One region of the Streptomyces sp. NBC_01451 genome, then DNA from elsewhere that is predicted to be linked to it. Evidence: riboswitches for the same ligand, from Rfam matches in the RefSeq annotation. Region 1 holds a riboswitch; each other region holds the start of a gene.
The links. A riboswitch is a leader RNA that binds a small molecule or an ion and turns the genes downstream of it on or off. The one in region 1 is predicted to bind cobalamin.
Positions count from the first base shown of each region.

Region 1 (2,194 bases):
TGCCCAGGCGTGCACCGAGTGCGCGCGGGCGTGTGCGCTGCGCGCGAGTCTCGCGGACCCGGACGGGCCCGCCGTCGAGGCACTCGCGCGCCGCAAGGGCATTCTGTGCGCGGAGGTGTGCGACGCGACATGCCGACTGCTCGCCGAGCAGGTGGACCTGGACGAGGCCGCTCTCCGGGTCCAACTGGAGTGGTGCAGCACGGTCTGCCTGGAAACCGCCCAGGCCTTCGACGAACACCCCGGTGGCGAGGACGCGGCGAAGGCGTGCCGGGAGTGCGCACAGGCGTGCACGGACTTCGCGTGGACGCTTCAGGTGCCGGACTCGGGGCGCGTCGGCGGGTGAGACACGGCGTTTCGTGAACCCGCGGGTTCACGCCCGCGCCGCTCCCTGCCCCTGGTGCGGCGTCCCGCCCGACTCCTCGTGCGACGCCCCGAGCTGCCCGCCCACCCGCACGTTCCAGCGTCCCGCCCGGCCGGTCAACTCCGTTGCCGTCAACGGCGGAACGTCGATCCGCCAGAACGCCGACCCGGGCGCCCCCAGCACCCGTACCGTCGCCGCGCGTACCACCTCCGGCTCGACGACCGCGACGGTCCGGCCCGTGGCCTGCGCCGCCGTTTCGTCCAGCCAGCGCGCGACGCGGTCGCAGAGAGCGCGGACCGGCTCACCGCCGTGCGGGGCCGACCGAGGGTCCGCCAGCCACTGGGCCAGCGCCTCCGGTTCCTTCTCCGCCACCTCGGCCAGGGTCGCGCCGCGCCAGCGGCCCACGTCCAGACCGCCCGGGCCCGGCACCGCAGCGGCGTCGAGGCCCAGCGCCCGAGCCGTCTCACGGCAGCGTGCGGTGGGGGAGACCCACACCCTGGAGACCGGCGGGAGCGTCCCCGCCGCCGCCCGGGCGAGCCGCAGACCCGACGCGTCCAGGGGACAGCCGTCGTCGAAACGGGCCTCCCGCAGCGCCGCGCTGATCGCCGGTGAGATCAACATCACTCGGCTCGTCATCCGGTCACTCCCGCGTTCATTCCGCCCCAATGTCGTTGTCATGTACGGCACTTGAGGCAGCGTACGGCGCACCGGCGCGCTGTACGCCGTCCTGTGCGCCCTTGGCCGCGCCCCCGCTTCGCGGTACCTTCTCGTCGATATTGACGACGGTTCGACGGAAGCCGGTGGGAATCCGGCACGGTCGCGCCACTGTAAGCCCCGTACGCACCCGCCCGGTGCGGTCCGGGGGCAAGTCAGACCCGTGACTGTCGTCCTCTGCACCACCGATACGGGACGCGAGTTCCCCCAGGAGGTCCTGTCATGGCACAGTCCGCAGTCCAGCCGACCGCCGTTCCCACCGCCGTACCCGAGAAGCTGCCGATCGGTGCGATCGCCCCCTGGGCGGTCTTCTTCGGCGTGCTGATGCTGGTGCTGCTCTACTTCGTCGGCGCCGAACAGGGCGCCACCTCGCTGGTCTCCGGCGAGGGCGTGCACGAGTGGGTGCACGACGCCCGTCACCTGCTCGGCTTCCCCTGCCACTGACGACGACGGGGAAACGTACGAGCTCATGAACTCCACCACTGTCAGAAACCTCCTGGTCCGCGGCATGCTCGCGGGCCTTGTCGCGGGTGTGCTCGTCTGGGTCGTCGCGTACCTCTTCGCCGAGCCGCTCGTCGACGACGCGATCGCGTTCGAGGAGATGCACGAGGCCCACGGGCATGCCGAACAGGCGCTCGTCTCCCGTGCGTTGCAGTCCACCGTGGGTCTGGGGACCGGCGTCCTCGTCTACGGCGTCGCGTTCGGCGGTATCGCGGCCCTCGCGTACTGCTTCGCGCTCGGCCGGATCGGCCGCTTCGGACCGCGCGCGACCGCGCTGCTCCTCGCCGGGGCCGGACTGCTCGCCGTGTACGTCGTGCCGTTCCTCAAGTACCCGGCCAACCCGCCCGCCGTCGGCGACCCCGACACTCTCAACCAGCGCACCGCGCTGTTCTTCCTGATGGTCGCGCTGAGCGTGCTGTTGGCCGTCGGCGCGGTGATCCTGGGCAAGCGCCTCGCGCCGCGCCTGGGCAACTGGAACGCGACCCTCGCCGCGGTCGCCTTCTTCGTCGTGGTCGTCGGACTGGCGTACGCCTTCCTGCCGTCGTTCACCAACGAGGTCCCGGCGGGCTTCTCCGCGAGCCTGCTGTGGAAGTACCGGGTGGCCACGCTCGCCATCCA
Region 1 covers NZ_CP109479.1:9,090,054-9,092,247, forward strand. The annotation lists gene OG595_RS40075 (ferredoxin) at 1-343, shown strand, start outside; gene OG595_RS40080 (histidine phosphatase family protein) at 371-997, opposite strand; cobalamin riboswitch at 1,129-1,260, shown strand; gene OG595_RS40085 (CbtB domain-containing protein) at 1,298-1,519, shown strand; gene OG595_RS40090 (CbtA family protein) at 1,545-2,194, shown strand, end outside.

Region 2 (2,194 bases), 1.4 Mb from region 1:
GCGGCGATCTGGGTCGTGTCGCGCCGCGAGGTGATCGACCACACGAACGTCAACCACGTCGAGGGCGAGTCCGCCGAGAACGCCGAGCCCGCGGGCATCGTCACCACGGCCATCGCCGCCGTGACGCCGCCGCCGGCGGGCACCATCGCCGATGACCTGACGGCTACCATCCCGGCCCCGGCCGAGGTCACGGCGAAGCCGTCGGCCACGGCCCTCTGAGTCCGGCTCCCGGTCCGAGCGAGAAGCAGAAGGAAGCAACATGAAGATCGACTGGGCAGCCCTCGGCTCCGTCTTCGGCGTCAGCCTCGTCATCACCGTGGCCATGGTGGGCGTGTTCACCCTGGGCATCGTCGGGCTCTCGCGCCGCGAACGGGCGGTCGCGCAGGGCGAGTCGGCGGGGCTGGCCGTCACCGGGGCGTACGCGTGCTTCGCCGCCTGCGCGGCGGTGGTCTCGTACGGGATCTATCTGATCGTGGCCTGACCCGGCCGGACACGCGCGCACCTCCTCGCCGCCCGCTCCGACCCTGACCGCCTTGCCGGTGGTCACGGTCGGAGCGGGCGTTTTTCGTCGCCCCGATCCGGTCGTGGTGTGGGGCTCAGCACAGTCCTCCTTTCCTGGTCAACGGCAAGTTGACGGGTGTTCCGGGCCCGTGGTGGACTGCCGGAGCCATGTACGGCGGCAGAAGAGGAAGCCGGTGCGAATCCGGCGCGGTCCCGCCACTGTCACCGGGGTAGGTAACCCCGGGAGCCAGGAACTCTCGCCGCCGGTCTCGTCGAACCAGGGCGTGGACACCCTGAGTGAGGACATATCGCCATGCTCGGCTGCCGTTCGAGGTACAGCACCAGGTCGCTGCCCGACTCCACGGCCGGCTGAGCCGGTGCGTGCCGATCGCGTCTTCGCGTACGGCGCCACCGCCGGACTCCTCGGTGATCTGATCCTCGGCGACCCCCGCCGCGGGCATCCGGTCGCCGTGTTCGGGCGGGCCGCCGGCGCCGTCGAGCGGGTGCTGTGGCGGGACCACCGGGGGTGGGGCGCGCTGCACACCGCCATGTGCGCGGGGGGCGCCGTCTTCCTTGCCGCGGCGGCCGGTCGTGTCGTACGTCCGTCCCGTGCCGCTTCCCTCGCACTCACCGCCGCCGCCACCTGGGCCGTCGTCGGCGGTACCTCCCTCGGCCGGGAGGCGCGGGCCGTCGGCCGGTCCCTGGAGACCGGGGACGTCGAGGCGGCGCGGGAGCGGCTGCCCCATCTCTGCGGGCGGGATCCGCAGGCCCTCGACCCCGACGGGATCGCCCGGGCCGTCGTGGAGTCCGTCGCCGAGAACACCTCCGACGCCGTGGTGGGCGCGCTCGTCTGGGGCGCCCTGGGCGGGGTGCCCGGGCTGGTCGGGTTCCGGGCCGTCAACACCCTGGACGCGATGGTCGGGCACAGGTCGGAGAGATACCGGCGGTACGGCTGGGCCTCCGCGCGGCTCGACGACCTCGCCGGGTGGCCGGGGGCGCGGCTGACCGCCGTGCTCGCCGCCGTCGCCGGCGGTGATCCGCGCGGCGCAGTCCGGGCCTGGCGTGCCGACGCCGGACGCCATCCCAGTCCGAACGCCGGGCCCGTGGAGGCCTCGTTCGCGGGGGCGTTGGGGGTCCGGCTCGGCGGAACGCTGTCCTACGGGGGGCGGGTCGAGCACCGGCCCGTGCTCAACGGGGAGTCCGGGCGGGCTGTCGGCGTCCCCGACGTCGAACGGGCCGTACGGCTGTCCCGGCGCGTCTCCTGGCTGGCCCTCGGCGTCTGTGTCGCCGGGCGGCTGCTCGCGAACGCGATCATGAACAGGCGCAGGAACACCGAAGGGCGTACCTCATGAGTGGTGGGGCCATGGGTGGTGGGCTGCTCGTCGCCGGGACCACCTCCGACGCCGGCAAGAGTGTCGTGACCGCCGGGATCTGCCGGTGGCTGGTGCGGCAGGGGGTCAAGGTCGCGCCGTTCAAGGCGCAGAACATGTCCCTCAACTCCTTCGTCACACGGGAGGGTGCGGAGATCGGGCGGGCGCAGGCCATGCAGGCGCAGGCGTGCCGGATCGAGCCGACGGCGCTCATGAATCCCGTACTGCTGAAGCCGGGGGGCGACCGGAGCAGTCAGGTCGTGCTCATGGGGAAGCCGGTGGGCGAGATGAGTGCGCGTGGGTATCACGGGGGGCGGCAGCAG
Region 2 covers NZ_CP109479.1:7,661,806-7,663,999, reverse strand. The annotation lists gene OG595_RS33740 (inorganic phosphate transporter) at 1-219, shown strand, start outside; gene OG595_RS33735 (hypothetical protein) at 260-481, shown strand; cobalamin riboswitch at 638-777, shown strand; gene OG595_RS33730 (cobalamin biosynthesis protein) at 879-1,853, shown strand; gene OG595_RS33725 (cobyric acid synthase) at 1,865-2,194, shown strand, end outside.
Region 2: linked by a shared signal. The riboswitch ahead of OG595_RS33730 (cobalamin biosynthesis protein) and the one ahead of OG595_RS40085 (CbtB domain-containing protein) in region 1 are both predicted to bind cobalamin.

Region 3 (2,194 bases), 6.2 Mb from region 1:
GCTCCTGGTGAAGGTGGGCGCGCTGATCTTCGTCCTGACCATGGACAAGACCGTCGCCATCAACTTCCAGCTCCTGGGCGGCATCTGGATCCTCCAGACCTTCCCGTCCCTCGTCGGCGGCCTGTTCACCCGCTGGTTCCACCGCTGGGCCCTGCTGGCCGGCTGGGCGGTCGGCATGCTGTACGGCACGCTGGCTGCGTACGGGGTCGCGTCCCCGACGCAGAAGCACTTCGGCGGCAGCTCGAAGGAGATCCCGGGGATCGGCGAGATCGGCTACATCGGTCTGACGGCGTTCGTCCTGAACGTCGCCGTCACGGTGGTCCTCACCTTCGTGCTGAAGGCGCTGAAGGCCCCGGACGGCGTGGACGAGACGAAGCCGGCGGACTACACGGCGGACGCGGGGGATCCGGGCGTGGCGGTGGAACTGCCGTCGGCGACGGCGGGTTCCGCGCACTGAGCTCCGCAGGGTCCGTGGTTCGTCCACTGCGGGCCCGTGGGGGCTTGTCGCGCAGTTCCCCGCGCCCCTTAAGGGGCGCCATCGGGCCGCCGGAGAAGTCCGGCGGCCCCTTGTCGTACTCCTCCAATCCCCTCAACTCGGCGATACGACACAACATGTGGGGGTGCTTCCAGGGCCCGGCACAAGATGTATGCTCATGCTCGCTGTCGCCGCAGGGGAATCCGGTGCGAATCCGGAACTGTCCCGCAACGGTGTACTCGTGCATGTTCGTGCGCGTGTCCAGTCCGAGGACCTGTCGACAGTGCGCCCGGCCGACCGGTCCGGGTGCCTGACGTCCGGGCCTCGTGGAGTGGGCCGGTGGACGCGCGCGTACCCGTAAGGCGTCCGTGTGCCCCGCTGCCCTCCGCAAGGCCCCGTGCCGAGCGAGGGAGAGCCCCCACGTGACCATCGCGCCAGCCGAACCGGCTTCAGCGACCGCAGTGGCCCCACTGGCCCCAGTGGAGACGGACGGTCCGGGTACCGCGCTGCTGCGGATCCTGACCGAGCTGACCGCCGACCTTCCCGACGCCGACCCCGGCCGGGTCGCCGCCGTCGCGCTGCGCGGCCGGTCCGCGCGGGCCGACGAGTCGGAGCTGCGCGAGCTGGCCACCGAGGCGGCGGCCGGTCTCATCTCCGAGGACCCCGTCTACTCCCGGCTGGCCGCCCGGCTGCTGACCGTCACCATCGCCGCGGAAGCCGCCTCGCAGGGTGTCACGTCCTTCTCCGAGTCGGTCGCGGCCGGCCACCGGGAGGGCCTGATCGCCGACCGCACCGCCGAGTTCGTACGGGTGCACACGGACCGGCTGAACGCCCTGATCGACGTCGAGGGCGACGACCGTTTCGGTTACTTCGGCCTGCGCACCCTGCACAGCCGCTACCTCCTGCGCCACCCGATCACGCGCCGGGTCGTCGAGACGCCCCAGCACTTCATGCTGCGCGTCGCGAGCGGGCTTGCCGAGGACACTGCGCTTGACGCAAAAACGGGCGTTCGAGGGCTGGACGAAGTCGCGGCGCTCTACCGGCTGATGAGCCGCCTCGACTACCTCCCCTCCTCCCCCACCCTCTTCAACTCCGGTACCCGGCACCCCCAGATGTCGTCCTGCTACCTCCTCGACTCCCCGCTGGACGAGCTGGACTCCATCTACGACCGCTACCACCAGGTCGCCCGCCTCTCCAAGCACGCCGGCGGCATCGGCCTGTCGTACTCCCGTATCCGCAGCCGCGGTTCGCTGATCCGCGGCACCAACGGGCACTCCAACGGCATCGTGCCGTTCCTGAAGACGCTGGACGCCTCCGTCGCCGCCGTGAACCAGGGCGGCCGGCGCAAGGGTGCCGCCGCGGTGTACCTGGAGACCTGGCACTCCGACATCGAGGAGTTCCTGGAGCTGCGCGACAACACGGGTGAGGACGCCCGCCGTACGCACAACCTGAACCTCGCGCACTGGATCCCGGACGAGTTCATGCGCCGGGTGGACGCGGACGCGCTCTGGTCGCTCTTCTCCCCCTCCGACGTGCCCGAACTGATCGACCTGTGGGGCGCCGAGTTCGACGCCGCCTACCGCAGGGCCGAGGAGGACGGGCTCGCCCGGAAGACCATCCCGGCCCGCGATCTGTACGGCCGGATGATGCGCACCCTCGCGCAGACCGGCAACGGCTGGATGACCTTCAAGGACGCGGCCAACCGCACCGCCAACCAGA
Region 3 covers NZ_CP109479.1:2,916,132-2,918,325, forward strand. The annotation lists gene mctP (monocarboxylate uptake permease MctP) at 1-457, shown strand, start outside; cobalamin riboswitch at 648-771, shown strand; gene OG595_RS12330 (ribonucleoside-diphosphate reductase subunit alpha) at 898-2,194, shown strand, end outside.
Region 3: linked by a shared signal. The riboswitch ahead of OG595_RS12330 (ribonucleoside-diphosphate reductase subunit alpha) and the one ahead of OG595_RS40085 (CbtB domain-containing protein) in region 1 are both predicted to bind cobalamin.

Region 4 (2,194 bases), 220 kb from region 1:
CATGATCTCCTTGAGGCAAATCTCCACATTGCTGATACCGGCATCTCCTCCTGGTCACTGCGAGGCTCAGGTGTCGTGTGCCTCGTTGATGCCCGGACCATACGTAGAGTCGGCGGCCGGAAACCTTGTTGTTCCTGTACTGGCCGAGGGAGCTTCCGAAAAGTCGGATGATGCCATATCCGTGACCGCTCATGCCCTTCAAATGACTGGGGCCGCGTCTTCTTCCGCAGGAGGACTCGCGGGGGGACTGTGCGGAGACGCGCTGCGGGTGGTCGCGGCCAACGGCCCTCTGTGGCTCGCGGAGACGGCCGGCTCGATGTTTTCCGCCCGTAGTGACTCAAGCGGTTGCGTCAGGTCGGACCGGGCCAGGGTCATCGTTCACTGATCCGTTGAACTGTCCTTTCAGCAGGATGAGTTGAGGGGCGGCCTTTTCCACCATCGCCTGAGGCCTACGAAGGGGATACCGGGGCACACGGATCTCACCCTTCGAGAGGAACCGCTCCATGCTTGGTATAGCCGCGGCAGTACTGTTCTTCATATCGTTCCTGATCAACGCTGCCGAGATCTCGACGAACGATGTCTTCTCTTCCACGAACGTCATGCTTCTCGGCCTGATGCTCCTGGCCCTGCAGGTCGCGGGAGTCGGGAGCGGCTGGTCTGGGCGCAGGCGCTGACACAGGTAAGACCCGGGGTGGGGTGAGGCCATGACGACGCCTCACCCCACCCCTATGCCTTCACGTGTATCTGCAGTGACATTTGACGATCCCTTCGACCGACCCCAGTCGCGTTGACCCGGAGACGCTCGGCGGGGATGGGCCTTGAGACCGGCACGCAGTAGTTGGGCGGTCTCCTCGGTGGTCGCACCGGTGCCCGGGGGCAGAGTCTTGGCCAGGGTGACGGTCTCGGTGGTCTTCTGCCGCGCGAAGGCGAGCCGACGGCCTGGGACGCGCATGTTGGCCCCGTAGCCCGTAGCCCGTAGCCCGTAGCCCGTAGCCCGTAGCCCGTAGCCCGTGACCCGCAACCGGTGAGCGATCGCGCTAACTGACGGTGCGGCGGGCTTGATAGCCTCAGCGGGCCAGTCGAGCCACATCCGAGGCCAGGGAATCCGGTGCGAATCCGGAACTGACGCGCAGCGGTGAGGGGGACGGGCGGGGCACAGAACGCCACTGGGAGACCGGGAAGGCGCCTCGTCCGGACGAACCCGAGTCCGAAGACCTGCTGGCACCTCCGCACTCCGTGCGGAGGGACGTCCGTAGGCCAGGCTCCGCGTACGAGCCCCGACCCCTGAGGCATGCCCGTGCTCCGTACCCCCGCGCTTCTGCTCACGTCCGCTCTGCTGCTCACCGCCTGTGGCGGGTCGAGGAGCGGCACCGAGAGCCCCGGGAGGTCCGCCGACGCGGGCTACCCGGTGACCATCGACAACTGCGGCCACAAGATCACCCTGACGTCGGCCCCGAAGCGGGCCGTCTCCCTGAACCAGGGCACCACGGAGATCCTGCTCTCCCTCGGTCTCGCCGACCGCATGGCCGGGACGGCGACCTGGACGGACCCGGTGATGAAGGGACTGGAGAAGGCCAACGCGTCCGTGCCCCGGCTCGCGGACAACGCGCCCTCCTTCGAGCGGGTCCTGGACGCCGAACCCGACTTCGTCACCGCGTCGTTCGTCTCGACCCTCGGCAAGGGCGGCGTCGCCACCCGCGCGCAGTTCGAGAAGCTGGGCGTGCCCACGTACGTCTCGCCCTCCGACTGCTCGACGGGCAAGGACAACGACAGCGGTGGCGACGGATCGCGCGCCACACCGCTCACGCTCGACGCCGTGTACGGCGAAATACGCGACCTGGCACGGGCGTTCGGCGTCGAGAAGCGCGGAGGGGCACTCGTCGCCGAGCTGGAGGAACGAGTGCGCAGGGCGACCGCCGGGCTGCACGCCTCCGACGTCTCCCTCATGTACTGGTTCGCCAACTCCCAGTCGCCGTACCTGGCCGGCTGCTGCGGCGCGCCGGGCGCCGTCACCCGTGCGGTCGGCGCCAGGAACGCCTTCGCCGACACCCACGACGAGTGGCCCCAGATCAGCTGGGAGACCGTCGCCGACCGTGACCCCGACGTCATCGTGATCGGCGACCTGACCCGCAAACAGCAGACCGCGGAGACCGCCGAGGCCAAGATCCGATTCCTGGAGACGAACCCCGCCACC
Region 4 covers NZ_CP109479.1:9,314,958-9,317,151, forward strand. The annotation lists gene OG595_RS41180 (hypothetical protein) at 1-36, opposite strand, end outside; gene OG595_RS41185 (hypothetical protein) at 338-601, opposite strand; cobalamin riboswitch at 1,060-1,237, shown strand; gene OG595_RS41190 (ABC transporter substrate-binding protein) at 1,292-2,194, shown strand, end outside.
Region 4: linked by a shared signal. The riboswitch ahead of OG595_RS41190 (ABC transporter substrate-binding protein) and the one ahead of OG595_RS40085 (CbtB domain-containing protein) in region 1 are both predicted to bind cobalamin.